DNA from 3 places in the Streptomyces sp. HP-A2021 genome. Region 2 is predicted to be linked to each of the others. Evidence: riboswitches for the same ligand, from Rfam matches in the RefSeq annotation. Region 2 holds a riboswitch; each other region holds the start of a gene.
The links. Region 2 has a riboswitch for cobalamin ahead of MQE23_RS40140 (energy-coupling factor ABC transporter permease). Riboswitches for the same ligand answer to the same signal wherever they lie in the genome.

Region 1 (6,937 bases), 1.4 Mb from region 2:
GGTGGTTCAGGCCGTCGGGTGGGCGGGGTGCGCCCAGGTCGCCGCGGTAGGCGAGGGCGAGCACCGGGATGTGGCTGCGGTGCAGGAACCCCATGACGTTCATGGCGAGTTCCCGGGTGGTGCCGAGGCCGTGCACGGCGATCACCCAGGTGTCCCGGGCGCCGGGTACGAACCACGCGGGCAGGGCGCCGAGTTCGCCCGGGATGTCGACGTCGGTGTGTTCGATGCCGAGGGCGGCGCTCGGGTTGCCGACGTACACGTTCGGGGTGAGCCAGACCTTGTCGCCGGGTTTCAGGGTGCCGTGCGTGACGCGCTCCAGGCGGCGTACGACGGTGTCGGCGGAGTGCGGGGCGTCGGTCAGCACCGGGCCGACGACCGCGTGGGAGCCGTTGCCGGACAGGCCGTAGCGGCCTGGCCTCAGGGCGGCCAGGTCCCGGGTGAGGCTGATCTTCCCCGCGGTGGTGCCGTGCACGGTGAGCCGGGGTTCGGTGGGCAGGGGCCGGCCGGGAGGCGCCTTGAGCGCCGCGTCACTGGCGAACCGTCCGGCGGCCACGGCGGCCGCACCGACTCCGACCACGGCGGTGACGGCAGCGGCCGTCGCTCTGGCAGTGCGCACGACTCCAGTGTCCCGGCGGACCGGGCGACGGACCAGTGGGAGGCAGCCGCGGGGTGACGGGGGCGGACGGCCGGGGCGGGAGGTCAGCGGCGCTGGCCGTAGCCCCGTAGCTGTTTCTCCACCTCCGCCAGCTGCTCCCCCGACAGCAGGCTCGGGGACAGGCCCGGTACCGATGCGGCGGTCAGCCACAGGCGGCACATCCATTCCAGCTGGGCAGTGCGGTCGTAGGCCTGGTCCAGGGACGCGCCGTGGGTGACGGTGCCGTGGTTCTGGAGGAGGCAGCCGGAGCGGTCGGCGAGGGCGCGGAGCATGTTCTCGGCCAACTCGTCGGTGCCGTACGTGGCATACGGGGCGACCCGGACGGGTCCGCCGAGCGCGGCGGCCATGTAGTGGATCAGCGGCAGCTCGTTCACGAGCGTCGAGACGGCCGTCGCGTGCACGGCGTGGGTGTGGACGACGGCACGGGCGCCGGTCGTGTGGTAGACCGCGAGGTGCATGGGCAGCTCGCTGGTCGGCACGAGTGTGCCGAGGACCTGCCGGCCGTCGAGGCCGACGCCGGTCACGTCCTCCGGCCTCAGCCGGTCGTAGGGGACGCCCGACGGCGTGACCAGCACGGTGTCCCCGACGCGCACCGAGACGTTCCCGGACGTTCCGACGACGAGTCCGTCGGAGACGGTCCGGCGGGCCGTCGTGACGAGTTCCTCCCAGGCGCGCGCCTCCTCGGGGCGCACACTTCTCCGCCGCGGCTCCCCCGCACCCTGTCCGCCACCCCGGACGTCCCCCGCGCCCCGCCCGTTCCCTCGCTCCTCAGCCATGCGGCGATCCTGCCAGGCGGGCCCTCAACGCGCCGCCGGGCGGGGGCACTTTAGGCCGGAAGCCGCGCCTCCGTAAGGGCGCATACCGGGACAGACACCCCATGCACCTCTCTTGGCCGGAGATCTTCGGGCATTCAACGATCTCCCAGTACTCTCTGGGGGATTTGCCGTGCACGTCGCCATTCCGGGGGGAACCATGGCCCGTGACCGCATACCGTTCCGACGCCGAACCCGATGGCTCGCCGCGTACGCGGCGGCACTCGCCCTGGGAGGCACCGCCCTCGCCGAGGCTCCCGCCTCGGGGGCGAGCCGCCCGAAGGGACACGACGTCTCGTCGCACCAGAAGAACATCGACTGGCAGGACGCGAAGGCGAAGGGCGCCAGGTTCGTCTACGTCAAGGCGACGGAGTCCACCACCTACCGCAACCCCTACTTCGGCCGGCAGTACAACGGCTCGCGCACGGCGGGTCTCGTCCGCGGCGCCTACCACTTCGCGGTGCCCGACAGGTCGTCGGGCCAGGCACAGGCGGCGCATTTCGTACGCAATGGCGGCGGCTGGACCGCGGACGGCTGGACGCTGCCGCCCGCGCTCGACATCGAGTACAACCCGTACGACAAGAAGCACAAGTGCTACGGCCTGAGCAAGGCGAGGATGGTCGGCTGGATCAGGTCGTTCAGCGACGAGGTCGAGCGGCTCACCGGACGCCGCCCGGTGATCTACACGACCACCCACTGGTGGAACACCTGCACGGGCAGCAGCCGCGCCTTCGCCGCCGACCACCCCTTGTGGATCGCCCGTTACGACGCCGCGAGCGCGGGCACCCTGCCGGCCGGCTGGTCCTCGTGGACCTTCTGGCAGTACGACAACGGATCGGGGACCCTTCCGGGTGATCAGAACCTCTTCGACGGGTCACTCGATCGGCTGAAACAGTTCGCGCGCGGCGCCTAGCCTTCGGGGCGCGGGGAGCCCAAGGAGGACGGAACGACAGTCCTCGTTTGCGGACACCCCTGCGCCCCTCCCAGTTCATCTTCCGTTCACTCGGGTTACCTACGTTCGACGGGCCAACGACCTCGAACGATTGCCTGGGTAAATGGAAAGCTTCTCGCTGATCCTCGCGATTGTGGTGGTAACCGCACTCGCGTTCGATTTCACGAACGGTTTCCACGACACCGCGAACGCGATGGCCACGACCATTTCCACGGGCGCCATGAGGCCCAAGGTCGCCGTCGCCATGTCCGCCGTCCTCAACCTGGTCGGCGCCTTCCTGTCCGTGGAAGTCGCCAACACGATCTCCAAAGGCCTCGTCGACGAGGCCGGCATCCGTCCCGAGGTCATCTTCGCCGCCCTGGTCGGCGCGATCCTCTGGAACCTGCTGACCTGGCTGGTCGGTCTGCCGTCCAGTTCCTCGCACGCCCTGATGGGCGGCCTGATCGGCGCCACGATCGCCTCGGCGGGCGTCGGCGCGGTGCACGGCGACGTCCTGGTCACCAAGGTGCTGATCCCGGCGATCGCCGCCCCGGTGGTCGCGGGCATCGCGGCACTGCTCGCCACCCGGCTGACGTACTCCCTCGGCAAGAAGGCCGACGGCAAGGCCTCCGAGAAGGGCTACCGGGCGGGCCAGATCGCCTCCGCGGGCCTGGTCTCGCTGGCCCACGGCACCAACGACGCCCAGAAGACGATGGGTGTCATCACCCTCGCCCTGGTCGCCGGCGGCGCCGTCGCCCCCGACTCCGACCCGCCCATGTGGGTCATCCTCTCGGCGGGTCTCGCGATCGCGCTCGGCACGTACCTCGGCGGCTGGCGCATCATCCGCACCATGGGCAAGGGCCTGACCGACCTCCAGCCGCAGCAGGGCTTCGCCGCCCAGACCAGCGCGGCCACGGTCATCCTGGCCTCCTCGCACATCGGTTTCTCCCTCTCCACCACCCACTCCGTGTCCGGCTCGGTGATGGGCGCGGGGCTCGGCCGCAGGGGCGGCGTCGTCCGCTGGTCGACGGCGACGCGGATGTTCGTCGCGTGGGGTCTGACGCTGCCGGCGGCGGCCCTGGTGGGCGCGCTCGCCGAGTACGTCACCGGCTTCGGCAGCTGGGGCACCGCGGTGGTGGCCGTCTTCCTCGTGGCCTCCAGCGCGGCGATCTGGAAGATCTCGCGGCGTGAGGTCGTCGACCACACCAACGTCAACGACGCCGACGAGGCGGAGCCGGCCGGTGTGGTGACCACGGCGATGGCCGCGGTGACCCCGCCTCCGGCGGGCACGGCGACGGAGGACCCGGTGCCGTCGTTCCCGGCTCAGGCCGCCGCCGAGCGGACGCCCTCGACGACCACCACGGTCTGACCCCGCCGACCGGTAACAAGGAAGAGTCTCCGATATGAAGATCGACTGGGCGGCCCTCGGCTCCGTCTTCGGCGTCAGCCTCGTGGTCACCGTGGCCCTGGTGGGCCTGTTCACCCTCGGCATCACCGGCCTGTCCCGCCGCGAGCGGGCGGCCGCGGAGGGCGGGTCCGCGGGGCTCGCGGTGACGGGCGCGTACGCGTGCTTCGCGGCGTGTGCGGCTGCCGTGGGATACGGGATCTATCTGATCGTGGCCTGATCACGATCGACTCCGCCGGGCGGTACGGGACTTGGGTCCCGTACCGCCCGGTCGTCGTGTGGTGGGGGGACACCAACTCGGTGTCAGAGCGGCGGTGTGGGCTTCTCCACACTCTCCCCTCGCAGGTCAACGGCAAGTTGACGGCTGTTCCCGGCCGTGGTGGACTGCCGGGGCCAGTACGGCGGCAGGAGAGGAAGCCGGTGCGAGTCCGGCGCGGTCCCGCCACTGTCACCGGGGTAGCAATCCCCGGGAGCCAGGAACTCTCACCGCCGGTCTAGTCGAACCAGGGCGTGGACACCCTGAGTGAGGACATATCGCCATGCGCGGCTGCCGATCGAGGTTCAGTACCCCACCCCTGCCTGCCCCAGCGGCCGGCTGAGCCCATGGGTGCCGGTCGCGTCTTCGCGTACGGCGCCGCCGCCGGTCTGATCGGTGACCTGCTGCTCGGCGATCCCCGCCGGGGGCATCCGGTCGCCGTGTTCGGGCGGGCCGCGGGCGCCGTGGAACGGGTGTTGTGGCGGGACCACCGGGGGTGGGGCGCGCTGCACACCGCGGTGTGCGCCGGAGGTGCCGTCGCGCTCGGGGGCGTCGCCGCCCGTGCCGTGCGGGACTCCGCCGTCGCGTCCGCCGCGCTGACGGCTGCCGCCACCTGGGCCGTGGTCGGGGGGACTTCACTCGCGCGGGAGGCCCGGGCCATCGGGCGTGCCCTGGAGGCGGGGGACGTCGAGGGGGCCCGGGCGCGGCTGCCGCATCTGTGCGGGCGGGATCCTCAGGCGCTCGACGCCGACGGGATCGCCCGGGCCGTGGTCGAGTCCGTCGCCGAGAACACCTCCGACGCGGTCGTGGGGGCGCTCGTGTGGGGGGCCGTCGGCGGTGTGCCGGGACTCGTCGGGTTCCGGGCCGTCAACACCCTCGACGCCATGGTCGGGCACAAGTCGGCCCGGTACCGGCGCTACGGGTGGGCCTCCGCGCGGCTGGACGATCTCGCGGGCTGGCCCGGGGCCCGGCTGACCGCCGTGCTCGCGGTCCTGGCAGGAGACGATCCACGGGCAGCGGTGCGCGCCTGGCGTGCCGACGCCGCCAAGCATCCGAGCCCCAACGCCGGGCCCGTGGAGGCCTCGTTCGCGGGGGCGCTCGGGGTGCGGCTGGGCGGGACCCTGTCGTACGGCGGGCGCGTCGAGCACCGGCCCGTGCTCAACGGGTCCGGGCGCGCCGTCCGCACCCGGGACATCGAACGGGCCGTACGGCTGTCCAGGCGGGTCGGCTGGCTCGCGCTCGGCGTCTGTGTCGCCGCGCGCCGCATCGCGAAAGGGCGTACGTCATGACGGGCGGTGGACTCCTCGTCGCCGGTACCACCTCCGACGCCGGCAAGAGCGTCGTGACCGCCGGGATCTGCCGGTGGCTGGTGCGACAGGGCGTCAAGGTCGCGCCCTTCAAGGCGCAGAACATGTCCCTCAACTCCTTCGTCACGAAGGAAGGGGCCGAGATCGGGCGCGCGCAGGCCATGCAGGCGCAGGCCTGCCGTGTCGAGCCGACCGCGCTGATGAACCCGGTGCTGCTCAAGCCCGGTGGCGAGAGCAGCAGTCAGGTCGTGCTGCTGGGCAAGCCGGTCGGGGAGCTGAGCGCACGCGGGTACCACGGGGGACGACAGCAGAAGCTGCTCGGAACCGTGCTGGACTGTCTGGAGCAGTTGCGGGGCACGTATGACGCGGTGATCTGTGAGGGGGCGGGCAGTCCCGCCGAGATCAATCTGCGCCGGACCGACATCGTCAACATGGGGATCGCCCGGGGCGCCGGGATCCCCGTGCTCGTCGTCGGCGACATCGACCGGGGCGGTGTCTTCGCCTCGTTCTTCGGGACCGTCGCCCTGCTGTCGCGCGAGGACCAGGAGTGCGTCGCCGGGTTCCTCGTCAACAAGTTCCGGGGGGACGTGTCCCTGCTGGAGCCGGGGCTCGACATGCTCAAGGGACTCACGGGACGGCCCACGTACGGCGTCCTGCCCTTCCGGCACGGGCTGGGGATCGACGAGGAGGACGGGCTGCGGGTCTCGCTGCGGGGGACGGTCCGGGAGTCCGTCGTCGCACCGCCGGTCGGCGAGGACGTGCTGCGCGTCGCTGTCTGTGCCGTTCCGCTGATGTCCAACTTCACGGACGTCGACGCGCTGGCCGCCGAACCCGGTGTCGTCGTGCGGTTCGTGGACCGGCCCGAGGAACTCGCCGACGCCGACCTCGTCATCGTGCCCGGGACCCGGGGGACCGTCCGTGCGCTGGAGTGGCTGCGGGAGCGGGGGCTCGCCGAGGCCCTGGTCCGCAGGGCCGCCGAGCAGCGGCCCGTCCTCGGGATCTGCGGCGGCTTCCAGATCCTCGGCGAGCACATCGAGGACGACGTGGAGAGCCGCCGGGGTCATGTCGAGGGGCTCGGGGTCCTGCCCGTGCGGGTGCGGTTCGCCCCCGAGAAGACCCTCACGCGGCCGGAGGGCGAGGCCCTCGGGGAACGCGTCGAGGGCTACGAGATCCATCACGGCGTCGCCGACGTCACCGGAGGGGACCCCTTCCTGGACGGCTGCCGGGTCGGCCAGACCTGGGGCACTCACTGGCACGGCTCGCTGGAGTCGGACGGGTTCCGGCGGGCCTTCCTGCGCGAGGTGGCGGCCGCCGCGGGGCGCCGCTTCGAGCCGGCGCCCGACACCTCGTTCGCCGCGCTGCGCGAGGAGCAGCTCGACCGGCTCGGCGACCTGATCGAACAGCACGCGGACACGGACGCGCTGTGGCGGCTCATCGAGTCGGGCGCGCCGCGAGGACTGCCCTTCATTCCACCGGGAGCGCCCGCATGAGCACTGTGTTGTTGTTGTCGACCGCCGACACGGACCTGCTGGCGGCCCGGGCCGCCTCCGGTGCCTCGTACCGGATCGGCA
Region 2 (6,937 bases):
GGCCGCTGGCTGGGCGGGCTGCTGCACGGGGACGCGGGCACGTCGTGGGTCTCCGGCGCCCAGGTGCTGCCCTCCGTCGCGCAGGCGCTCGGCGTGTCGTTGCTCCTGATGTCCGGCGCCCTCGTCGTCGCCGCGGTCACGGTGACGGCCGTGTGCGCCCGTACACTCCGGCTCGGCTCGCGGGGCCGGCTCGGCACGCGCGGGGCCGGCGGCACGGCGACCGCGGTGCTGGCCGCGCTGCCCGAGTTCCTCGTCGCCTCGGTGCTCGCCTCGGTGCTCGGCGTGCAGCTGGGCTGGCTGCCGGCCCTGGGCTGGTACGGGCCGCAGTGGATGGTGCTGCCCTCGCTGGCCCTCGGCCTGCCGGCCGGCGCGGTCCTCGGGCGGATGCTGGACGACCTGCTGCCCGGCGCGTTCGCCGAACCCTGGGCGCTGGCCGCCGCGGCCCGCGGTGTCCCGCCGAAGTCCCTGGCGCGGCGGGCGGTGCGCCGCTGTGTGCCCGGGCTGCTGCCCAACCTGGGCCTGTTCGTGGTCGGTCTGACCGGCGGCTCGGTCGCCGTCGAGCAGATCTTCGACATCCCCGGCCTGGGCCGGCTCACCCTGCAGGCCGCGCTCGCCCAGGACCTGCCCGTCCTGCAGACCGGCACGCTCGCCCTCGTCCTACTCGCGGCCACCGCCGGCGTCATCGCCCGGGTCACGGCCCGGCTGCTGATCGGGCCCGCGCTGCGCGACAGCGCCCTGTCCTCCCTGCACCGGCCGGCCCCGCCCGCGCCCCGCGCCCTGCCCCTGTTGTACGGGGCACTGCTCGCCGCGGTCATCGGCCTCGGCCTGCCGCGCGACGCGCTCGCCCTGGACACCCTCGCCCGGCTGCAACCCCCCTCTCCCGCACACCCGTTCGGGACGGACGCGCTGGGCCGGGACGTCCTCGCCCGCGTCGCCGACGGAGCGCTGAACACCCTCGGCACGGCGCTCGCGGTGAGTGCCGCCGCCCTCGTGGCCGGGTTGCTGCTGGGGCTGCTGCCGCGGCTGTCCGGGCCGCTGGCCGACACCGTCAGTGCCGTACCGCCCGTCCTGGCCGGGCTCCTCGTCGCCGGCGTCACGGGCAGCGGCCCCTGGGCGCCCGCCCTGGCCGTCGGCGTCGTGGCCTGGTCCCCACTGGCCGCCCACACGTCCTCCCTGCTGCGTCAGGAGCGGGCGACCACCCACCTGGCTGCCACCCGTGCGCTGGGCGCCGGGCGTTGGTACCTGCTCCGGCACGAACTGCTGCCCGCCGTACTGCCGCCGGTGGCCCGGCATGCCCTGCTCCGGCTGCCCGGCGTCGCACTGAGCCTCGCCGCGCTCGGCTTCCTCGGCCTGGGCGCGCAGCCGCCGTCCCCCGAATGGGGCCTGCTGCTCGCCGAGAACCAGCCGTACGCCGAACGCGCCCCGTGGGCCGTCCTCTTCCCGGCCGCCGTACTCGCCCTGCTGGGTGCGCTCGCCGTGACGGCCGCCGGCGGCGTACGACTGCCCCGGCGGCGTGGGCGGGCCGACCGCCCTGCGAGGCCGTCCGGCGACCGGGTCGTGCCCGCACCGCGGCAGCGGCCGAACCACGGCGACACCCTCCTGACCCCCGCTCCCCTCTCACCGAGAGAAGAACGATGACAGGCCTCATATCCCGCGTCCTGGCCCGCCGGGCCGCCCCGACGTCCGGCGACGAGACACCCGGCGGCGCGACGCCCAAGGCCGCGCGCGAGAGCACCTGGAGACTCTGGCAGGACCTGTCCCCGCTGCTGCGGCTGCTGATCGTGACCCAGCTCGCCTTCAACATCGGCTTCTACGCCGTGCTGCCGTTCCTCGCCGAGCACCTCGGCACCGCGATCGGCATGGCGGGCTGGCTGGTCGGCTTCGTCCTCGGCCTGCGCACTTTCAGCCAGCAGGGCCTGTTCGTGGTCGGCGGCTCGCTCGTCGACCGCTACGGCGTACGCCCGGTCGTGCTGGCCGGCTGCGTACTGCGGATCGCCGGGTTCGCGTGGCTCGGGTACGCGGAGGCGAGCTGGACGGTGATCGGCGCCGTGCTGGTGATCGGCTTCGCCGCGGCGCTGTTCTCCCCCGCCGTGGAGTCCGAGGTGGCCCGCCAGGCGGTGGTCTGGGAGGAGGAAGGCCACGGCTCACGCACCCGTCTCCTGGGCCTGTTCAGCGTGGCAGGCCAGGCCGGGGCCTTCGTCGGACCGCTGCTCGGCGCGCTGCTGCTCGCCGTCGACTTCCGCACCGCGTGCCTCGCGGGTGCCGCGGTGTTCGTGCTCGTCCTCGCCGGGCACGTGTGGCTGATGCCGCAGCACATCCCCGGCAGGGTACGCGTCCGGGAGGGGGGCGGGGCGCGCCTGCTGCTGCGCAACCGCCGCTTCCTGGCCCTGTGCTGCGCGTACGGCACGTACCTTCTCGCCTACAACCAGCTGTATCTGGCCCTGCCGGACGAGGTGCAGCGCGCGGCGGGCTCCCAGGCGCCGCTGTCCTGGCTGTTCGCCCTGTCCTCGGTGCTGGTGGTGTGCGCACAGCTGCCGGTGACCCGCTGGGCGGGCGACCGGCTCGGCCTGCGCCGCTCCATGACCGCCGGGCTGCTGCTGATCGCGTCCGGCTTCGCGGTGGTCGCCGCGGCGCGCCCCGCCGGCTGGACCGGTACCGCCGGGCTGCTGCCGGCCGCGGGCTTCGTCGTACTGCTCACCGTGGGGCAGATGCTGGTCGTGCCCGCCGCCCGAGCCTGGGTGCCCGACCTCGCCGAGGAGGGCCGGATCGGCCTCTACATGGGTGCGCTGTCGTCGGTCTCGGGCCTGATCGTCCTCGCCGGCAGCGCGGCCACCGGCTCCCTGCTCGACACGGGCCTCCCGGCCGCCGTGCCCTGGCTGGTGCTCGCGGCCGTACCCGCCCTGGCGGTGGCACTGCTGCCGCGCCGGGAGGAACGGGCGCAGGGGGCGGGCGCGACGGCCTGACGGCACGCGCAGACGCGGGAGGCGGGCACGCGGAGACCCGACAGCAGGCGGAGACGCGGGGGCCGGGCACGCGGCAGCCCGACCACAGGCCAGGCGCAGCAGGCGGGGGCGCGGCAACCTGACCCAGGCCCAGAGGGGCGGAGCACGCGACGGCCCGACGGCACGCGCCCGACGACCGCGCAGACGCGGGAGGCAGGCGCGCGGCGGCCCGATCCGGCGCCCGCCGGCAGCGGGGAAAGGCGTGGCAGCCACAGCCGTGGCAACCCCGCGCGCCGCAGCTTCACCCCGGCGGGACGGTCCTCCGCTCCCCGATTTCCGGGACCGTACCGTCCCACGACACCGCACCGGGGAACTGTGGTCACGCGGCGCCAGTATCCTGGGTCGGCTGCGGCACCCCCCACCAACCCCCGCTCCGACGCGGGGAGTTGCGGCCTGCGGCGAGGACCTTCCCACGAGCATAGGACGAGGACGAGTGCTGCTAGCGGGCCGCTACCGGCTGGACGTTGAGATCGGGCGCGGCGGAATGGGAGAGGTCTGGCGTGCGTACGACGAGACACTCGCCAGAGCGGTGGCCGTCAAGCTGCTGCTGCCCCAGGACACCGACGCCACGGCGGCCTCCCGGTTCCGCCTGGAGGCCCAGACGGCCGGGCGTCTCAACCACCCCAACCTGGTAGGGGTGCTGGACTTCGGCGAGTACGACAACCGGCTGTACCTGGTGATGGAGCTGGTCGAGGGCGACAGCCTCGCCCGGGTGCTGTCCGTCTCCGGCGCGCTCCCCGCTGAGCGCGTGGCGCAACTCGCCGCGCAGGCCGCCGCGGGACTCGCCGCCGCGCACCAGCAGGGCATCGTGCACCGGGACGTCAAACCCGCCAACCTCCTGCTGGACGCGGGCGGCACACTGAAGATCGGCGACTTCGGCATCGCGCGCTTCCTCGACGACCCGGGCGCCGCGCTCACCGCCACCGGCCAGATCGTCGGCACCGGCCTCTACCTCGCGCCCGAACGGGCCCTGGGCCGGCCCGCCGGTCCCGCCTCCGACATGTACTCCCTGGGGTGCGTGCTCTACCAGCTCCTGAGCGGCCGCCCCCCGTTCCAGGCCGACACCGCCGTCGCGCTCCTCCACCAGCATCTCGACAACGCCCCCGTACCTCCCCGGGAACTCGGTGTCGCCGGTCTGCCGCCCGCCTTCGAGAGCTACCTCCTCGCCCTGCTCGCCAAGCAGCCCGAGGACCGGCCCACGGCGCAGCAGGCGGCCGAGTGGTTCGCCGGCGGCGCCTGGCGAGGGCTGCCCGAGCCGCTGCCGGAGGCTGCGTCCCCGGTGCCGTCCGCCGGGCCGAGACCGTACGCGGCAGCCGACACCGGCGCCCCGGCCACGTACGCGCTGCCCACGGGGTCTCGTACCGCCCGCGGCGGGCGTTCCCGTCGCGCCGCGCCCCGAGGCGGTCTCGGCGACCACCGGAGAACGGCAGCGGTGGTGGCCGCGGCGGCCGTCTTCCTCGCCGCGATGCTCGCCGGCATGCTGTGGTTCTCGCCCGACAACACCGCGACGGAGGGCACAGAACCCGACGCGTCCCCGTCCGCGAGCAGCCCGGCCGCCCCCTCGCCCGGCGGCTCCGCCGCCTCCGCCGACCCCCTGGCCTCCGCCCCGGCGGCCGCCACGACTCCGACCGCCGGCGCAGTGGCCGATGTCACCCCCTCCGCCACGGCACCCGATTCCCCGACCCCGGCCGAAGCGACGACCGCCTCCGAGAGCCCGGCGCAGGAGACGAACAGCAGCCCGCCGGAGAAGACGGACAAGCCCAAGCAGGAGCAGGCTCCGCGGTCCTGGGGGAACGGGGAGGACGAGGACGACGAGGGTGACGACTGAGCCGTCCTGCGCCGGTGTGTGAGCGGTCGCCCCCTCACGCGCCCCTCCGCGCGCCCCCTCGGCTGGCTTGTCATGGCCCTTATCTCGGCATTACTGTCACCACGCCTTGGTGAACGGGAAATCCGGTGTGATGCCGGTGCGGCCCTCGCCACTGTGATCGGGAAGTCCGGCTCCAGCCCTAGCGGGCAGCCACTGGGTCCTCACGGACCCGGGAAGGCGGAGTACGGGCGGTGGGACCCGTGAGCCAGGAGACCGGCCAAGGCGCGTCAACCATCCACGAGGTGCTGGAGAGGGTCTGCTGAGCCATGCACATTGCCGAGGGTTTCCTGCCTCCGGCGCACGCGGTCGCCTGGGGCGTCGCGTCTGCGCCGTTCGTCCTCCACGGGGTCCGGTCGCTCACCCGTGAGGTGCGCGAGCACCCCGAGAGCACCCTGCTCCTCGGCGCCTCAGGCGCCTTCACGTTCGTCCTGTCCGCCCTGAAACTGCCGTCCGTCACCGGCAGCTGCTCCCACCCCACCGGCACGGGCCTGGGCGCCATCCTGTTCCGGCCGCCCGTCATGGCGGTGCTGGGCACCATCACCCTGCTCTTCCAGGCGCTGCTGCTCGCGCACGGCGGTCTGACGACGCTCGGCGCCAACATCTTCTCCATGGCGATCGTCGGGCCCTGGGCCGGTTACGCGGTGTACCGACTGCTGCGCCGCTACGGCGTGCCGCTGATGGTCGCCGTGTTCTGCGCCGCGTTCGTCGCCGACCTGTCCACCTACTGCGTCACCAGCGTGCAGCTGGCGCTCGCGTTCCCCGACCCGGGCAGCGGGTTCCTGGGCGCGCTCGGCAAGTTCGGCTCCATCTTCGCCGTCACCCAGATCCCGCTCGCGGTGAGCGAGGGACTGCTGACGGTGCTCGTGATGCGGCTGCTGGTGCAGTCCAGCAAGGGCGAACTGACCCGGCTGGGTGTGTTCCTGGCCGAGAAGGAGTCCCGGAGCGAGACCGAGGCGGTGGCCCGATGAGCAGGAACACGAAGATCAACCTTCTGCTGCTGCTCGCCGTGGCCGCGCTCGCCGTGCTGCCGCTCGCGCTCGGCCTCGGCGACCACAAGAAGGAGCCGTTCACGGGCGCCGACGGCGAGGCGGAGACGGCGATCACCGAGATCGAGCCGGACTACAAGCCCTGGTTCTCACCCCTGTACGAACCGCCGTCCGGTGAGATCGAGTCGGCGCTGTTCTCCCTCCAGGCGGCCCTCGGCTCCGGTGTCCTCGCCTACTACTTCGGCCTGCGCCGGGGCAGGCGGCAGGGTGAGCAGCGGGCGCGGGAGCGGGACTCCGAGAGCCGTGCGGCCGGGGGCGCCGCCGAGGAGTCCACGGCCGAAGGGGCCTGAGCCGCGTGCTGCCGATCGACGCGGCGGCGCACAGCAGTCGCTGGCGCCGCCGCCATCCCGTGGACAAGGCCGTGCTCGGGCTGGGTCTGACCCTGCTGGCGATCTCGCTGCCGCCCTGGCCGGGCGCGGCTCTGGTGCTGCTGACCGCCCTGGTGGTGCTGCTGGGTCCGGCGGGCGTGCCCTGGCGCCGGCTGTGGCGGGCCTACCGGGTGCCGCTGGGTTTCTGCGTGACCGGCGCGCTGACGCTGCTCGTGCAGGTCGGCGGGCCGGGCGGCTTCGTCTCCCTCGCCGGTGACGGGCCGGTCCGGGCCGGGGAGTTGCTGCTGCGCACCTCGGCGGCATCCCTGGGGGTGCTGCTGTTCGCGTTCACCACGCCCATGTCCGACCTGTTGCCGCGGCTGGTCCGGGCCGGGGTGCCCGCGCCGGTCGTCGACGTGGCGCTCGTGACGTACCGGATGAGCTTCCTGCTGCTGGACTCCGTGCGCCGGGTCCGTGACGCGCAGGCGGCCCGGCTCGGGCACACCACGCGGGCCGCCGCCTGGCGTTCCCTGGGCGGTCTCGGCGCCACCGCGTTCGTCCGGGCCTTCGACCGGGCGGTCCGCCTCCAGGCCGGTCTCGCCGGGCGCGGCTACGACGGCACCCTGCGCGTCCTGGTGCCCGAGGCCCGTGTCTCCGTCCGCTTCACGACGGCCAGTTGCGTACTCCTCGCGGCGCTGGCCGTCCTCACCTTCG
Region 3 (6,937 bases), 680 kb from region 2:
GCGGGGCTCGCGGCGTACAGGCGCCGGTCGAACCGGACCGGCGGGGGCGTGCCCCACTCGGCGGCGGCCAGTTCCCAGGTCCGGCGGGCGCGTACGGCGGTGGAGCACAGCGCGAGGTCGGGCAGGCAGTCGGCCTCGGCCAGGGCCTGTCCGGCCGCGGGGGCGTCGCGGCGGCCACGCGGGGCCAGCGGGCGCTCGTGGTCGGCGACGTCCAGAGGCCAGGCGGACTTGGCGTGCCGCAGCACGACCAGGCGGCGCAGCGGGCCCGCTCCGGCGCGCTTCATCATGACGGGGCTCCCAGATCGCGGGTGAGTTCGAGGCCGAGGAGCCGGTCGGCGTAGGCGTAGGTCTCGAACCGGGCGCCGTCCGGCAGATCCGGCTCGTTCTCCACGCCCCGCAGCACGTCCAGCACCCGGGGCACGTCCAGGTCGTCGTCCCAGGCGTCGCGCAACCGCCGGCGCACGTCGTCGGGCACGGGCCGGGAGGGCCGCCGGGCCCAACGGGCAACGGCACCGCGCCACCGGGCGAGGGTGGCCTGGGCCTCCCCGAGGACGTCCGCCTCCAGCCGGACGGGGGCGCTGTGGTGCCGGGCGAGCAGGGCGAGGCGCAGGACGGCGGGGTCGACACCGCCCAGCGGACCGGATCCCACCGACTGGTCGCCCGGCGGGTTCGACGCTGCCGGCTCACCGGCCGGCAGGCCCGACCCCGCCGACTCACCGCCCGGCAAGCCCGGCTCGCCCGACCGACCGCCCGACAACCCCGGCTCGCCCGACCAACCACCCGGCAAGCCCGGCTCGCCCGACAAGCCCGACCCCGCCGACTCACCACCCGACAAACCCGAATCGCCCGACCAACCGCCCGACAAGCCCGACCCCGCCGACTCACCACCCGACAACCCCGGCTCCCCCGACCGACCACTCGGCGGGGTCGACTTCGTCGACTCACGGGCCTGCGGGTCCGGCTCGGCCGGGCGGCCGCCCGGTGGACCGGACTTCGCCGCTTCACCGACCGGCAGGCCCGACCCCGCCGTCTCGCCGACCGACGTGGCCGATCCCGGCGTCTCCACGGGAGCGACGGCGATCCGCACCCCGTCAGGCGCTGTCCCGCCCTCGACGGTGACATGGACGATCTGGGCCTCGCCCAGCCCGGCGCCGACGTCGGGGCTGTCCTCGAAGGGGCGGATCCCGAGGGCCGTGGCGTCCGCGCGCAGCTCGGCCTGGCGGTGCCCGCCGGTCAGCAGGGCCCACACCGGTGTGCCGCCGAGCTCCAGCGCCCGCACGAGCAGGTCCGCCACGAGCAGCACCCGCAGGTTCGTCAGGTCGGAGCCGGGCGCGTGCACTTCGACACGGGTCAGGCCCCGGCGGGCCGGAGCGGCGTCGACCGGCTCGCCGGTCCGGGCGTCGATGATGCGCAGCACGAGGCGAGCGTAGGCCGGGTGGGCGGCACACGCAGGCATGTGCGGCTTTTTCCGGCCACCGTGGCGAGAACACCCCACCAATGGCGTGCCGGACGGACCAGGTCATCGAGGCGGGGATCGCCCCACGAACGGCGCGCCGGTCCGTGAGACCACCACGCCGGAAACCGCCCACCAACGCCACGCCCGTCGGGCCAGACACCACCACACCGGAAACCGCCCGGCCGACGACGCGTTTATCGGGACAGACCACCATGGCGTGAATCGCCCGCCCACCCCGCCTGCCGCGGGGCCGCTCAGCCCAGCGTCCCCAGGAACCGCACATGCGGCCGCTGCTCGGGGCCTTCACGGCTGACGGCGGCCCGCACCCCGTAGACCTCGGCGATGAGTTCCTCCGTCAGGACGTCGCCCGGAGCGCCACCCGCCACGACCCGCCCCGCGCTCAGCACGACGACCTCGTCGCAGTACATCGCCGCGAGGTTGAGGTCGTGCAGGGCGACGACGGTGGTGACCGGCAGGCCGGTGACCAGGGCGAGCAGGTCGAGCTGGTGGTGGATGTCGAGATGGTTGGTGGGCTCGTCCAGGAGGAGTTCGCGGGGTTCCTGGGCGAGCGCGCGGGCGATCTGCACCCGCTGGCGTTCGCCACCCGAGAGGGTGTGCCAGGGCTGGTCGGCCCGGTCGGCGAGGCCGGTGCGCTCCAGGGCCTCGCGCACGGCCCGTTCGTCGTCCGCCGAACCGGGCGTCCAGGCCCGGCGGTGCGGCACGCGGCCCAGCCGTACGACGTCCACCACCGTCAACTCGACCTGCGTGTCGGCCTGCTGCTCGACCACGGCGAGCCGGCGGGCGACGGTGCGGCGGGGCAGGTCGCCCAGCGGCGTGCCGTCGAGGGTGACGACTCCGGCGGTCGGCGTGAGCAGCCCCGCCAGCAGCCGCAGCAGCGTGGACTTGCCGGAGCCGTTGGGACCGAGGACGCCGACGGTGGAGCCGGTCTCCGGCGCGAGGACGACACCGTCGAGGATGAGGCGTCCGTCGGCACGGCGACCGACCCGGTCGGCCCGCAGCCCGGCGCCGGACACCGCTGCTTCCGCCGCCCTGCTCACCGCACCCTCCGTGTCCGGTACAGCACCACCACGAACGCCGGCACCCCGATCAGCGACGTCACGACTCCCACCGGCACATCCTGGGGGTCCAGCACCGTACGGGCGAGGGTGTCCACCCACACCAGGAACACCGCTCCGGCGAGGGCTGTGACCGGCAGCAGCCGGGCGTGCCCGGGACCGGTCAGGGCCCGCGCGGCGTGCGGCAGGACCAGCCCGACGAAGCCGATCGCCCCCGCCGAGCTGACCAGCGCGGCCGTGAGCAGGGCCGTGACACACAGCAGCACGAGGCGAGTGCGGGCCACGGACACCCCGAGCGCGGCCGCCGCGTCCTGCCCGAAGGCGAAGGCGTCGAGGGTACGGGCGTACGACAGGCACACCACCAGCGTGACGGCCAGGACGGCCAGGCACAGCCACACGTCGGTCCAGCCCGCGCCGCCGAGCGAGCCGAGGAGCCAGAACAGCACGCCCCGGGTCGTCTCGGCGTCGGCGGCGGTCATCACGACGAAGGAGGTGAGCGCGGAGAAGAGCTGCATGGCGGCGACGCCCGCGAGGACGACCCGGTCGGTGGTGCCGCCCAGGGTGTGGCTGAGCAGCAGCACCAGCGCGAAGGACACCAGGGCGCCGAGGAACGCTCCCGCGGACACCGAGACGGCACCGCCGCCCAGTCCCAGGACGACGACCACGACCGCGCCGGTGGAGGCGCCGGAGGACACCCCGAGCACGAACGGGTCGGCGAGCGGGTTGCGCAGCAGCGACTGCATCACCGCCCCGCAGACGGCGAGCCCGGCCCCGCACACGGCCGCGAGCAGGGTGCGCGGCAGCCGCAGCTGCCAGACGATCCCGTCGCGGATCGGCGTCAGGTCCGAGCTGCCGAGCCCGAGGTGGGCCGCGACGACGGACCAGACGTCCGCGATCCGGATGTCGGCCGGGCCGACGGTGATCGCCAGGGCCAGGGAGACGACCAGCAGCAAGGCGCCTGCGACACCGAGCGCGGGCCCGCGGACGGTCACTTCACGAGCCCGAACTCGCGCAGTCCGGCGGCGACCTGTTCCACGCCCTCGACCGTGCGGATGGTCGGGTTCATGGCCTGCCCGCTGAGCAGCACGTACCGCTTGTGCCTGACCGCGTCCATCTTCTTGGTGACCGGGTTGGACTCCAGGAAGGCGATCTTCTTCGCGGCCGACTCGGCGGTCTGCGACTTGCGGGTGAGGTCGCCGATGACGAGGACGTCGGGGTCGCGGTCGGCGACCGTCTCCCAGTTGATCTGCGGCCACTCCTCGTGCGTGTCGTCGAAGACGTTCTTGGCGCCGAGGGCCCGGGTGATGATGCCGGGCGCCCCGCAACATCCCGCCATGTAGGGCGACTCGGAGTTGGCGAACCAGTACAGGAGAGTGACGTCGGAGGCGTGGATGCCCCGCGTGGCCTTCGCCATGCGCCGCTGGAGGGAGGCCACGAGCCTGTCTCCCCGTTCCTGCACCCCGAACACGGTGGCCAGGTCGCGCACTTCGCCGTAGATGGTGTCGATGCCCAGCGCCTTGTCGCGCGCGCCGTCCCCGTCGCCGGAGTTGTCCTTGCCGGCGCAGTCCGACGGGGAGACGTACGTGGGGACGCCGAGCTTCTCGAACTGCTCCCGGGTGGCGACGCCGCCCTTGCCGAGGGTGGAGACGAAGGACGCCGCGACGAAGTCGGGGTCGGCGTCCAGGACCCGTTCGAAGGACGGGTTGTTGTCGGCGATGCGCGGCACCTTCGCGTTGGCCTTCGCCAGCCCCTTCATCACGGGGTCGGTCCAGGTGGCGGTGCCCGCGAGACGGTCGGCGAGGCCGAGGGAGAGCAGGATCTCGGTGGTGCCCTGGTTGAGGGAGACGGCGTGCTTCGGCGGGGTCTCGACGCGCACCTCGTGGCCGCAGTTGTCGAGGGTCACGGCGGCCTTGGCGGTGGTGGCCTTCGAGTCGCCGCAGCCGGTCAGGAGCAGGGAGCCGGCCGCGAGCAGGGCGGCGGCACGGGCGGGTCGGGCGAGGGGCACGGAAACCAGTCCTCAGTCGTCGAGGGCTCGATCGCGGAGCCCGGTCGTACGGTGCTCCCCCGCCGCGCACGGCCGCGGGGGCCGCCAGCAGGTCTTCGGACTCGGGTTCGTCCGGTGCGGAGCGCCTTCCCGGACGTCACACGTGCCGTCCAGTGGCCGAGGCCCCGCCCGTCCCCCTCACCGCTGCGCGTCAGTTCCGGATTCGCACCGGATTCCCTGACCCACGTACATGGGTTCGACTGGCCTCGGCAAGCTATCACGGAGGGCGCGGGGGAATCACCGCGCGCCCTGCGCCGTTGCACGGAGAGCAGTGCGACAGCAGTTTTCCGCGACATCCGAGGAGGCCGCAGGTGTACGGCGACGAGGCAACGGTCCGCAGGATTCTCACCGAGCTCGGCGACACCTGGGCCGTGGTGGGCCTGTCGTCGAACCGGCAGCGCGCGGCGTACGGCGTCGCCGCCGTGCTCCAGCGCTTCGGCAAGCGCGTCGTGCCCGTGCATCCGAAGGCGGAGACGGTGCACGGCGAGCAGGGGTACGCCAGTCTGGCGGACATCCCCTTCGACGTGGACGTCGTGGACGTGTTCGTGAACAGCGATCTCGCCGGAGCGGTCGCGGACGAGGCGGTCGCGAAGGGCGCGCAGGCCGTGTGGTTCCAGCTCGGCGTCATCGACGAGGCGGCGTACGACCGGACCCGCGCCGCGGGCCTGGAGATGGTGATGGACCGCTGCCCGGCGATCGAGATCCCACGGCTTCCTCATCACCGCGTACAGAACTCCTGAAGCGCTTTCCAGGAAATACCCGCGCCGGGTCAAGGCTGCGCAACTCGTCTTCTACCGCTGGATAATCGATTCCTAATCTGAGGCCTCTTGCTCGCAGAACTCACCGAGTTCTTTTATGAGAGGCCCCTTGATTCATGGTGAGCGTCGACCAGGCAGCAGCGGGGGTAAAGGGGGGCCCGGGCGGATTGCGCCGGGACGTCGGACTGATCGGGCTCATGTGGGCGTCGGTCGGTTCCATCATCGGCTCCGGGTGGCTGTACGGAGCCGAGAAGGCGGTCGTGGCGGCCGGCCCCGCGGCGATTCTGTCGTGGCTGATCGGCGCGGTCGGGATCGTACTGCTGGCCCTGGTGCACGCGGAACTCGGCGGCATGTTCCCGGTCGCGGGCGGCACGGCACGTTATCCGCACTACGCGTTCGGCGGACTGGCCGGCATGTCCTTCGGCTGGTTCTCCTGGCTCCAGGCGGCGACCGTGGCACCGATCGAGGTCGAGGCCATGATCGGCTACGCCGGGCACTGGCACTGGGCGCAGGGTTTCCAGCACGCCAAGGACGGGACGCTCACGACCAGCGGGTTCGTCGTCGCCGTGATCCTCATGGCCGTGTTCGTCGTGATCAACTTCCTCGGCGTGCGGCTCCTGGCCCACACCAACAGCGCCGCCACCTGGTGGAAGGTGGCCGTGCCGCTGGCCGCGATCTTCATCATCGCGGCCGGCAACTTCCACCCGGGCAACTTCACCGAGCACGGCTTCGCCCCGTTCGGCGCCCATGGCGTGCTGAGCGCCGTCAGTTCCAGCGGCATCATCTTCGCCCTGCTGGGCTTCGAGCAGGCGATCCAGCTGGCGGGCGAGAGCCGCGACCCGGCCCGTGACCTGCCCCGTGCGACGCTCGGCTCGGTCGCCATCGGAGCCGGGATCTACGTCCTGCTCCAGATCGTCTTCATCGCGGCCCTGCCGCTGGCCTCCTTCGCGCACGGCTGGACCAAGCTCGACTACCCCGGTATCAGCGGCCCTTGGGCGGGGCTGGCCACCCTGCTGGGGCTCGGCTGGCTGAGTGTGGTGCTGTATCTGGACGCGGTCGTCTCCCCCGGGGGCACCGGCCTGATCTACACCACCGCCACCTCCCGCGTCTCCTACGGCCTGGCCCGCAACGGCTACGCGCCGAAGATCTTCACCCGCACCGACGCGCGCGGCGTTCCGTGGTTCGGCCTGATCGTCTCCTTCGTGACCGGCGTGGTCTGCTTCCTGCCGTTCCCGAGCTGGCAGCAGCTGGTCGGCTTCATCACCTCGGCGAGCGTGCTGATGTACGCGGGTGCCCCGCTGGCGTACGGCGTCTTCGCCGACCGGCTGCCGCACCGCGAACGGCCCTACCGCCTGCCCGGCGGGAACGTCATCTCCCCGCTGTCGTTCGTCGTGGCCAACCTCATCATCTACTGGTCGACCTGGGACACGCTGTGGCGACTGGGCGTGGCCATCGTCCTCGGCTACGTCCTGCTGGGCGGATACGCCTGGTACGCAACCCGCAAGGGCCTGCCCGACGCGCCCCGGCTCGACTGGAGGGCCGCCCAGTGGCTGCCGGTCTACCTGCTGGGCATGGGCGTCATCTCCTGGCAGGGCGGCTTCGG

Region 1: it holds a riboswitch for cobalamin, as region 2 does, so the genes downstream of both, MQE23_RS34180 (cobalamin biosynthesis protein) here and MQE23_RS40140 (energy-coupling factor ABC transporter permease) in region 2, are expected to answer to the same signal.
Region 3: it holds a riboswitch for cobalamin, as region 2 does, so the genes downstream of both, MQE23_RS37245 (ABC transporter substrate-binding protein) here and MQE23_RS40140 (energy-coupling factor ABC transporter permease) in region 2, are expected to answer to the same signal.

The regions. Positions count from the first base shown of each region.
Region 1 is NZ_CP094344.1:7,567,647-7,574,583, reverse strand. Features, by position in the region: gene MQE23_RS34205 (alpha/beta fold hydrolase) at 1-616, opposite strand, end outside; gene MQE23_RS34200 (class II aldolase/adducin family protein) at 700-1,431, opposite strand; gene MQE23_RS34195 (lysozyme) at 1,628-2,380, shown strand; gene MQE23_RS34190 (inorganic phosphate transporter) at 2,523-3,767, shown strand; gene MQE23_RS34185 (hypothetical protein) at 3,802-4,023, shown strand; cobalamin riboswitch at 4,167-4,306, shown strand; gene MQE23_RS34180 (cobalamin biosynthesis protein) at 4,407-5,348, shown strand; gene MQE23_RS34175 (cobyric acid synthase) at 5,345-6,856, shown strand; gene cobN (cobaltochelatase subunit CobN) at 6,853-6,937, shown strand, end outside.
Region 2 is NZ_CP094344.1:8,920,377-8,927,313, reverse strand. Features, by position in the region: gene MQE23_RS40155 (ABC transporter permease subunit) at 1-1,638, shown strand, start outside; gene MQE23_RS40150 (MFS transporter) at 1,635-2,963, shown strand; gene MQE23_RS40145 (serine/threonine-protein kinase) at 3,436-4,830, shown strand; cobalamin riboswitch at 4,899-5,106, shown strand; gene MQE23_RS40140 (energy-coupling factor ABC transporter permease) at 5,136-5,837, shown strand; gene MQE23_RS40135 (energy-coupling factor ABC transporter substrate-binding protein) at 5,834-6,205, shown strand; gene cbiQ (cobalt ECF transporter T component CbiQ) at 6,211-6,937, shown strand, end outside.
Region 3 is NZ_CP094344.1:8,242,014-8,248,950, reverse strand. Features, by position in the region: gene MQE23_RS37270 (histidine phosphatase family protein) at 1-287, opposite strand, end outside; partial or broken gene MQE23_RS37265 (hypothetical protein) at 284-622, opposite strand; partial or broken gene MQE23_RS37260 (hypothetical protein) at 1,055-1,417, opposite strand; gene MQE23_RS37255 (ABC transporter ATP-binding protein) at 1,711-2,490, opposite strand; gene MQE23_RS37250 (iron chelate uptake ABC transporter family permease subunit) at 2,511-3,524, opposite strand; gene MQE23_RS37245 (ABC transporter substrate-binding protein) at 3,521-4,537, opposite strand; cobalamin riboswitch at 4,606-4,796, opposite strand; gene MQE23_RS37240 (CoA-binding protein) at 4,888-5,316, shown strand; gene MQE23_RS37235 (APC family permease) at 5,451-6,937, shown strand, end outside.